2 regions of the Aliiglaciecola aliphaticivorans genome follow, and region 2 is predicted to be linked to the other one. Evidence: predicted binding sites of a transcription regulator. Region 2 holds the regulator's gene; the other holds the start of a gene.
The links. Region 2 encodes sigma-54, which starts transcription at its own class of promoters, with help from an activator protein. Its sites were predicted from a motif close to GTTGGCACGNNNNTNGNNT; they were not measured.
Positions count from the first base shown of each region.

Region 1 (4,396 bases), on a different contig from region 2:
CATTGCGCGTCCCTATCCACAGCATATTTTCCTGGGGTTCAATTATCGAGTAGATCCAATCAGAACTTAACGACTCTTTACTTCTTGGACTATAAGTGAATACTTTAAATTGGTAACCGTCATATCGATTTAGTCCTTCTTGAGTACCAAACCACATATAACCTTCGGAATCTTGAAACGCGGTTAGGATATTTTCTTGGGATAGCCCCTGATCTAGAGTAATGCGCTGAAATTTAATGTTTTCATTGTCTGCTACCGCATTAAACGTGCTGACTAGAGCAATTAAAGCGAGCATTGTTTGCAATGTTAAAAGTTTAACTAGCATCAATGACTTCATGAACTCATATTATCCTAATTGATTAAGGCTGAAGCATTTTAGATGTCCAAATTTACTTGAGCAACTAAATTTAACACTCTTTGTCTAAAACAGCTAAGCTGCATTCAAAGAATGCAGCTTAGCTTTGGTTGTTAATTATAGATTTAGGGACAGATTAGATTAATCCAGCTCAACTTCTAGAAGCTTGTTGGTCTCTTCATCATCGTTTACCACTGATTCATCTAACAACGCTTGATCTACAGACTCAATAGACATGTTGCCATCCCAAATTGAACCTTCAATGGAAGTTAATGCATCCCAAATGGAACCTTCAATCGATGATAAACCATCCCAAAGTGAACCTTCAATCGCTGTAGTACCATCCCATATGGACCCTTCAAGACTGGATAAGCCATCCCAAATCGATCCCTCAAGTGAGGTTGTTCCATCCCAAATCGAACCTTCTAACACTGAGAATCCGTCCCAGATGGACCCTTCGAGAATTGTCGAACCATCCCAGATTGAACCTTCAATAGCTGTAGTTCCGTCCCAAATTGAACCTTGAATTGAAGTAGAACCATCCCAAATCGAACCCTGAAGAGCTGTTTTTCCATCCCAGAGTGATCCTTCAATTGAACTTAATCCGTCCCAAATTGAACCTTCAATTCTACTAGTAGAGTCCCAAATTGAACCTTCTATTGTACTGCTACCGTCCCAAATAGACCCTTCTGCTACAAATTCACCATTGTTAAGGGCTAATAACAACTGACCTTGCTCAGTCACACGAGCTGGGCCTTTGAAGTGTGCCACTCCATTGAGATCAGCTTCAAGATCTAAACCAACGTTGGCGCAACCAAAAGCGTCACTGGTCACCGCTGCATAGGCATTAATTAAGCCAGCACCTTGAGTGAAAGGTCCGTAATTTTCACCCGTAGCAGGGTCTTTTACCGCTGTAGCGGAATCAATTAAGCGACATTTCACATCATCAGGGGACAAACGAGAGTTGTACTGCAGCATAAGTGCAATCGTACCCGTTACCACAGCTGCGGCTTGTGAAGTACCAGACACCAGGTGGTAATCCTCACCTGTTTCAGACTCTACAAAATTTTTGTTTTTCAACAAGCTTTTGTTCATTTTAGAAGCGATATGCCCACCAAAAGCAACAATTTCAGGTTTAACAAAGCCTTCTACTGAGGGGCCTTTTGATGAGAAGGTAGTCATACGATCATCGCTATAATCGTCAGGTGTATAACTATCTGTCAGTGCGCCAACAGTAATAATGTAAGGATTATTTCCAGGTACGGTCACAGTCGCATAATCCGAGCCTGTATTACCTACTGAAGTTACAACAACAATACCTGCGTCCCATAAGCGCATTACTGCTTGGTTAATCGGGTCACTCCAATAGTTTGATTGTACACTTGCCCCCATAGATAAATTCAATACACGGATACGATAGCGATTACGGTTCTGATAAATATAGTTTAATCCATCTAACACATCGGTATAGCTACCATTACCTGAAGCATCAAAGGCTTTAACTGACAACAAATACACATCCGGAGCAATACCGTTAAATTTACCTTCATCCGTTTTGAGACTACTGGCAATAATACCCGTAACATGGCTTCCGTGACCATTTTGATCATCGTTTAAAGCCCGTGTCTTTTTACTTTTAATTGCATCATACTTATAAAACGCGCGTGAACGTTCATATTGATTCTGTAATAGGTATTTACCTTGGCTGCCGCCCATTAACGTGCCACTGTCTAAAACAGCAACTGTTACGCCCTTTCCAGTAATTCCCTTTTCATGTAATAAATCTGCCTGTGTTTGAGTGGCAATATTATTGTCGATAGCGAATTTTTTTAATTGACCTGCAGCATTGGCTGAATTGCCATTCCCCATAGTCATCACGTTTCTATCTGCAGTAACCTGTATACCAGAAATACTGGCTAGTTCATCGGCCTGCTTAACAGATAAGTAGGCACTAATAGCATTGATAATTGGAAATTCTCGCGAAACTGCACCGCCGACGCGCTCAACTGCGGATACCAAAGCATCACGGCCCAACCCTTGTAATATGTAGGCTTGTTCTTTTGCTACGTTTTGGCTTACTACCATTTGTGGTGTACTGCCTGATTCAGTAAAGAAAGGCACACTGCTACTATTGGCTTGAGTTGTCAGCATCACTGCTGAAACACTGCTGATGAAGGAAAGGGCTCCAACTAACATTGTTTTCTTATCTGTAAAAAAACTCATTTTATCACTCCACTTCGGATAAATTTTAATCTCTCCACACCTAAATGCACAATGTATGCCAACTCTCAATTTCAAATTAACTTGTTGTATTTAAATGATTTTTACAATCATCGACCAAAGACGACTTAAAATATGAATAACAAACTTAAAATATGAATAACAAACTTAAAATATGAATTAAAATAAAAACCAATGGTCATAATTTAAGTCACATATATTAGTCTAATTAAATTACCTTTTCATTTTAGAAACCCAAAGTAATCTATGTTGTTTTGCGTAAACCTAGGTAGTGCGGTCAAACCAGACTGAAACTATCCATGACTTAGCTAAATATCAGCAAAACCTGCTAGGTTGAGTGGTTTTAAGAAAAGAGCAGAAATGAACGTTAGTGGATTAAAACGAGGATTAAATTAAGCATTGAGAACAGGGCTAGTGATGGGTATCCTGCTGATATGACACAATATCAAACTCACGAGCTGACCCCATGAGTAATAGTAAATTAATCCTCTCTTTCCTTTGCATTGCAATAGCCGTGTTGTGCTATGTCATGTTTGGTCCATCTGATCACGAACCAGTTGAACTTTCAGAGGAAGTCAAAGGTGAGTTGTTAAATACATCTGACAACTCCGATATGGAGCAGTTACCCAATGCTGAGACAGCAACACCCGAAGTCGATTTGCAAGGCTTACCAGCCAGTCCTCTGAATATTTCTTTAATAGGAGTTGTGGCAAGTGATGAGGAAATGGAGGCCTCAGCAACCATCCAATCTCGTTTACAAGTTCGTACTTATTTTGTTAATGATCAAATCGCATACACTAACGCAGTAATACAAGAAATTAGAAACGATAGGGTTATATTGTTAAATGAAGGGCAGCGAGAAGTATTATTACTCAGGGGCACGGTATCTGAAGAAAATAATCTAGCAGCAAACACAAGCAAGAATCTGACTGAAGGATATGATCAAAATACTCACCCTCAGGACGTTGCCAAATCCATTGGTAACCGACCTAAACTACTGGAGCATATCATCACTATTTCACCTTTTGATCGCAATGACCCATCTGCTGGTTTTAATGTGCTCCCAGGTTTGAATCCTAAACTATATCGAAACGCAAAATTTAAAGAAGGCGACGTACTACAAAAGATTAACGGTAACGATATTACCACTGATGAGGGGCTGGAGGCCGTTCAAACCTTATTACCCACAGCTCAAACACTCATGTTTAGTGTATTGCGGGGTGGTCAGGTGATTAGTTTGTATTTAGATATTCCCTCAGAAAACTTAAATATACAAAGAAATTAGAAGTTAAGGCTGATCCCCCCCGTTAATGGGATAGAGCCCACACCTGTAGCACGGTCTTTAGGCCGTGAATTTGATATCAATAAATGCAGGGCTAAAGCCACCGCCTACAGACCATGGATGTTTTGAATTTGGTTACTTAGGAATTTAACTTTGAAGATAGAGCCTCAATAGAACGAGATGAAAGCTGATCCCCCGTTAATGGGATAGAGCCTACTATTTGAATAATACTGGGAGATAGATAACTAACAATGGTGCGGAAGGAGAGACTTGAACTCTCACGCCGTGAAGCACTGGAACCTAAATCCAGCGTGTCTACCAATTCCACCACTTCCGCAAGTGGGGTGGACGATGGGGTTTGAACCCACGACCACCGGAATCACAATCCGGGGCTCTACCAACTGAGCTACGTCCACCACTGTGTTACTCTTTTTACACTAAATTATTTTTACTTGCCAGATAAATAACTATCTGCTTACTCTTTTCTACTTTTCTCAAATACACATTATTAAAAAGTA
Region 1 is NZ_BAAGTF010000020.1:90,698-95,093, reverse strand. It holds gene ACYVIL_RS12135 (ligand-binding sensor domain-containing diguanylate cyclase) at 1-325, opposite strand, end outside; gene ACYVIL_RS12130 (S8 family peptidase) at 497-2,578, opposite strand; gene gspC (type II secretion system protein GspC) at 3,063-3,881, shown strand; tRNA gene ACYVIL_RS12120 (tRNA-Leu) at 4,131-4,215, opposite strand; tRNA gene ACYVIL_RS12115 (tRNA-His) at 4,219-4,294, opposite strand.
Region 1: a site for sigma-54 is predicted at 2,623-2,641, ahead of ACYVIL_RS12130 (S8 family peptidase). Genes of this name have one in related genera too.

Region 2 (4,396 bases):
AAGCCTTGATGATTCTGGATTTGTGCAAACAATTAGAACACAATTTTTAGAAATTAATTTGGTAGACAAAACAATGATGTCAGATGAGCCAGTTGAGATAAACGGAAAAGATTTTGTTGTTAAAAGTAATGGCTTTGTTGCAAATTTAACTACGCAGGAATATGAACTTAAAAATCATGTGCAAACTCAATATGCGCCTCGTTAGCGCCTTAATAACCAGCTTACTGTTTAGCACTGCTATATTGGCAGGTGAAAACGACTTTAATTTACCGATTAAAGTTGACTCTAAGTCAAACTTTTTTGATGGTAAAACCAAAACCTCTATTTTTAGAAAAGACGTTAGGATTACCCAAGGCTCCCTTGAGATTCTGGCGGATGAAGTTGAAGTTATCGCTGGCTTAGGTGAAGGTAAAGAAATATTTATTGCTCGGGGGGAACCCGCAAAATACAGTCAAACACTAGATGATGGCAGTAAAATTAGTGCTGCTGCCAATGAAATAAAATACCAAGTGTCTAATCGAACATTAACCTTAGTTGGATCAGCTGAATTGAATCAGGATAGCAGCCTTGTTAAAGGTGAATCCATTCAATTCAATATGGAGTTAGAACAATTAATAGCTGAAAGTGACAGCAATGCAGAAGGTGGTGTTACGGCTATTTTTCAACCTGAAAGTATTCGTAAACGTCAGGACGAAAGTGCAAACGAAGAATCCAAAAATTCAGAACAGCAAGACATTAACAAGTTGCAGGATGAACAACCTTAATGGCAACATTAAAAGCAACCAATTTAGCTAAATCATATAAATCTCGACAGGTAGTTCGTGATGTTAGTTTGGAAGTGTCTACTGGACAAATTGTTGGTTTGTTGGGTCCTAATGGTGCAGGTAAAACAACCACGTTTTATATGATTGTTGGGCTAGTACCTTTAGACAAAGGCGATATTTTTATTGACCAAACAGCGTTGACATTGCAGCCCATGCACATTCGGGCTAGAAAAGGAATTGGGTATCTTCCCCAAGAATCATCTATATTTCGTAAACTGACCGTTTACCAAAATATTATGGCAATTTTGCAAACCCGAAAGGAATTGAGTTCTGACCAGCGCGAAGAGCAAGCTGATGCATTACTCGATGAGTTTAATATAAATCACATTCGCAATAGCCTTGGCATGAGTTTATCTGGGGGCGAACGTCGAAGAGTAGAAATAGCACGGGCGTTAGCTGCCGCACCAGAATTTATCCTATTGGATGAGCCTTTCGCTGGAGTAGACCCTATTTCGGTGAATGACATAAAAAAAATAATTCAACACTTGCGTGACAGAGGTATTGGAGTATTAATAACGGATCACAATGTACGTGAAACCCTAGACGTGTGTGAAAAAGCGTATATTGTGAGTCATGGTGAATTAATAGCTTCTGGTACTGCAGAAGAAGTTTTAAATAATCAACAAGTCAGAGATGTATACCTTGGCGAGCAATTCAAGCTATAGTACAGGTATGTTGTTTTTAACCAAAGCTTTGTGGCTAAACAAGTAAGAATAAAAAAACTAAATGAAACCCTCGTTACAATTAAAATTTAGTCAGCAACTAACAATGACGCCTCAATTGCAGCAGGCGATACGTCTATTGCAGTTGTCAACGCTGGATTTACAACAAGAAATACAGGAAGCGTTAGAATCCAACCCCCTTTTGGAAGTAGAGGATGGTTCTGATGTCCCCACTGGGGATTCCGCTCTAGCAGATAGTAATGATAAATTCACTGAAGAAACCGTTTCCGCAAGTTCAGATTCCATTGACACTAACGAAGCGTTAGAAAAAGCGGATATACCAGACGAATTACCCATAGATAGTACCTGGGATGAATATATCAGTGCATCTTCAGCACCCGCATCTATTAGTGGTGGTAGCGGCGGGGATGATGATCAAGTTTTCCAAGGCGAAACCAGTGAAAACATACAAGATCATTTGTTATGGCAGATGCGGCTGACCCCTTTTTCAGAAGTTGATAACGCCATCGCCATTGCAATCATCGACTCAATCGATGAATCTGGATATCTCACCATTAGCACTGAAGATGTGCTTGCAAGTCTCGACCACGAAGATGTAGAGCTAGATGAAGTTGAATGTGTTTTAAAACGCATTCAAATGTTCGATCCTATTGGTTCCGGTTCAAGAACTCCCCAAGAGTGTCTAATGGTGCAAATGAATCAATTTGCGCCTGATACGCCATGGTTGAATGAAGCTAAATTATTGATCAGTGAATATGCAGACCTGTTGGGTAGCAAAGACTACCGAACACTAATGCGTAAAACGCGCTTAAAAGAAGATGAATTACGTGAGGCCATGCGCTTATTGCAAACCTTGAACCCTCGCCCAGGCAGCGCGTTAATAATTAGTGATTCAGAGTACGTCATTCCTGATGTTTCTGTAATGAAGAAAAATGGACGTTGGCAAGTAGAGTTAAATCCCGATAGCTTGCCTAAACTGAATGTGAATCAGCAGTATGCAGCTATGAGCCGCAACGCTAAAAACACCAGTGACAGCCAGTTTATTCGTTCACATATGCAAGAAGCCAAATGGTTTATCAAAAGCCTTGAAAGTAGAAATGATACGCTACTAAAAGTAGCCAACTGTATTGTTCAACAGCAAGTCGGATTTTTCGAGCATGGACCGGAAATGATGAAACCAATGGTGTTAAATGATGTCGCAGAAATGGTGGATATGCATGAATCAACCATTTCCCGTGTTACTACACAAAAATATATGCATACACCAAGAGGGATATACGAGCTGAAGTACTTCTTCTCCAGCCATGTGGCAACAGATTCTGGCGGAGAGTGTTCTTCCACGGCGATTCGCGCGCTCATTAAAAAACTTATTGCTGCCGAGCTTCCAACGAAGCCGCTTAGTGATAGTAAGATTGCTGATCTACTGGCCGACCAAGGCATAAAGGTTGCCCGTAGAACCATAGCAAAATACCGGGAGTCTTTATCGATCCCACCGTCTAACCAACGCAAGAGCCTGCTGTAGGCTCGACAACAGAAGGAATACGCTAATTATGCAAATTAACCTTACTGGCCATCATGTAGAAATTACAGATTCATTGCGAGATTACGTAGACAACAAATTTACAAAGTTAGAAAGGCATTTTGATCACATCAACAATGTCCATGTCATTCTCAATGTCGAAAAGCTTAATCAAAAGGCTGAAGCGACAGTTCATCTTAGCGGAGGGGAAGTGTTTGCAACCTCAGAACATAACGATATGTACGCAGCCATTGACGGATTAATCGATAAGCTTGATCGACAGGTGATCAAGCACAAGGAAAAAATCAAACGTCATTAACCTATATTAGATTATTTAATGGAAATTAAAGACATCCTTTCCTCTGACTGCACAAGTTGTGCAGTTCAGGGGACAAGTAAAAAACGAATTCTTGAAACTATCAGCCTGATAGCGGCAGAAAAGATTGACGGTATTGATCAGACTACCATTTTAAATAGTTTGGTAAATCGCGAAAAAATGGGTAGTACAGGAATCGGTAATGGTATTGCCTTACCCCATGGCAGATTAGCCGGCTTAAAAGACGTCGTTGCCATATTAATCACCAGTGATCCTTCCATCAACTTTGACGCCATAGATAACTGCCCTGTCGATATATTTTTTGCTATTTTAGTACCTGAAGATAAAGCTGCAGGCCATCTGCAAACCTTAGCAACCATAGCAACAAAGTTAAGTGACAAAGAGATTCTTAAACGTATCCGCAGCGCACAAGACAATAGCCAGTTATATGAGGCAATCGTTGCATGAAGCTGATTATTATTAGTGGTCGTTCTGGCTCAGGAAAGTCTATTGCACTGCGCTCTTTAGAAGATTTAGGTTATTATTGTGTTGATAATATTCCAGTTAATCTTCTGCCCACCCTGACCCATACGGTGATGGATGAGTATGATCAAGTAGCCGTCAGTATCGATGTGAGAAACCTTCCTAAGGTATCTGGTGAACTAGTCGAAATTCTTGATTATTTGCCAGCAAACTGGGATATGACCATCGTTTATTTAGATGCCAGTGATGACATGCTAATTAAACGTTTCAGCGAAACCCGCAGACTGCACCCGCTGTCACGTCAAAACAAATCCCTTTCAGATGCGATTCAAGCGGAAGGTCAATTATTAGCTCCTATCGCAGAACGTGCTGACTTATATTTAGATACTGACAAGCTTTCAGTTCACCAATTAGCGGAGTTAGTGCGAGAACGAATATTAGGCAAAAAGAGTTCTAGGCTGGTTTTAGTATTTGAGTCTTTTGGATTCAAATATGGCATACCCAAAGATGCAGACTACGTATTTGATGCACGTTTTTTGCCTAACCCCCATTGGGAACCCGATTTGAAACA
Region 2 is NZ_BAAGTF010000017.1:34,234-38,629, reverse strand. It holds gene lptC (LPS export ABC transporter periplasmic protein LptC) at 1-205, shown strand, start outside; gene lptA (lipopolysaccharide transport periplasmic protein LptA) at 177-764, shown strand; gene lptB (LPS export ABC transporter ATP-binding protein) at 764-1,489, shown strand; gene ACYVIL_RS09255 (RNA polymerase factor sigma-54) at 1,551-3,029, shown strand; gene hpf (ribosome hibernation promoting factor) at 3,058-3,345, shown strand; gene ptsN (PTS IIA-like nitrogen regulatory protein PtsN) at 3,364-3,810, shown strand; gene rapZ (RNase adapter RapZ) at 3,807-4,396, shown strand, end outside.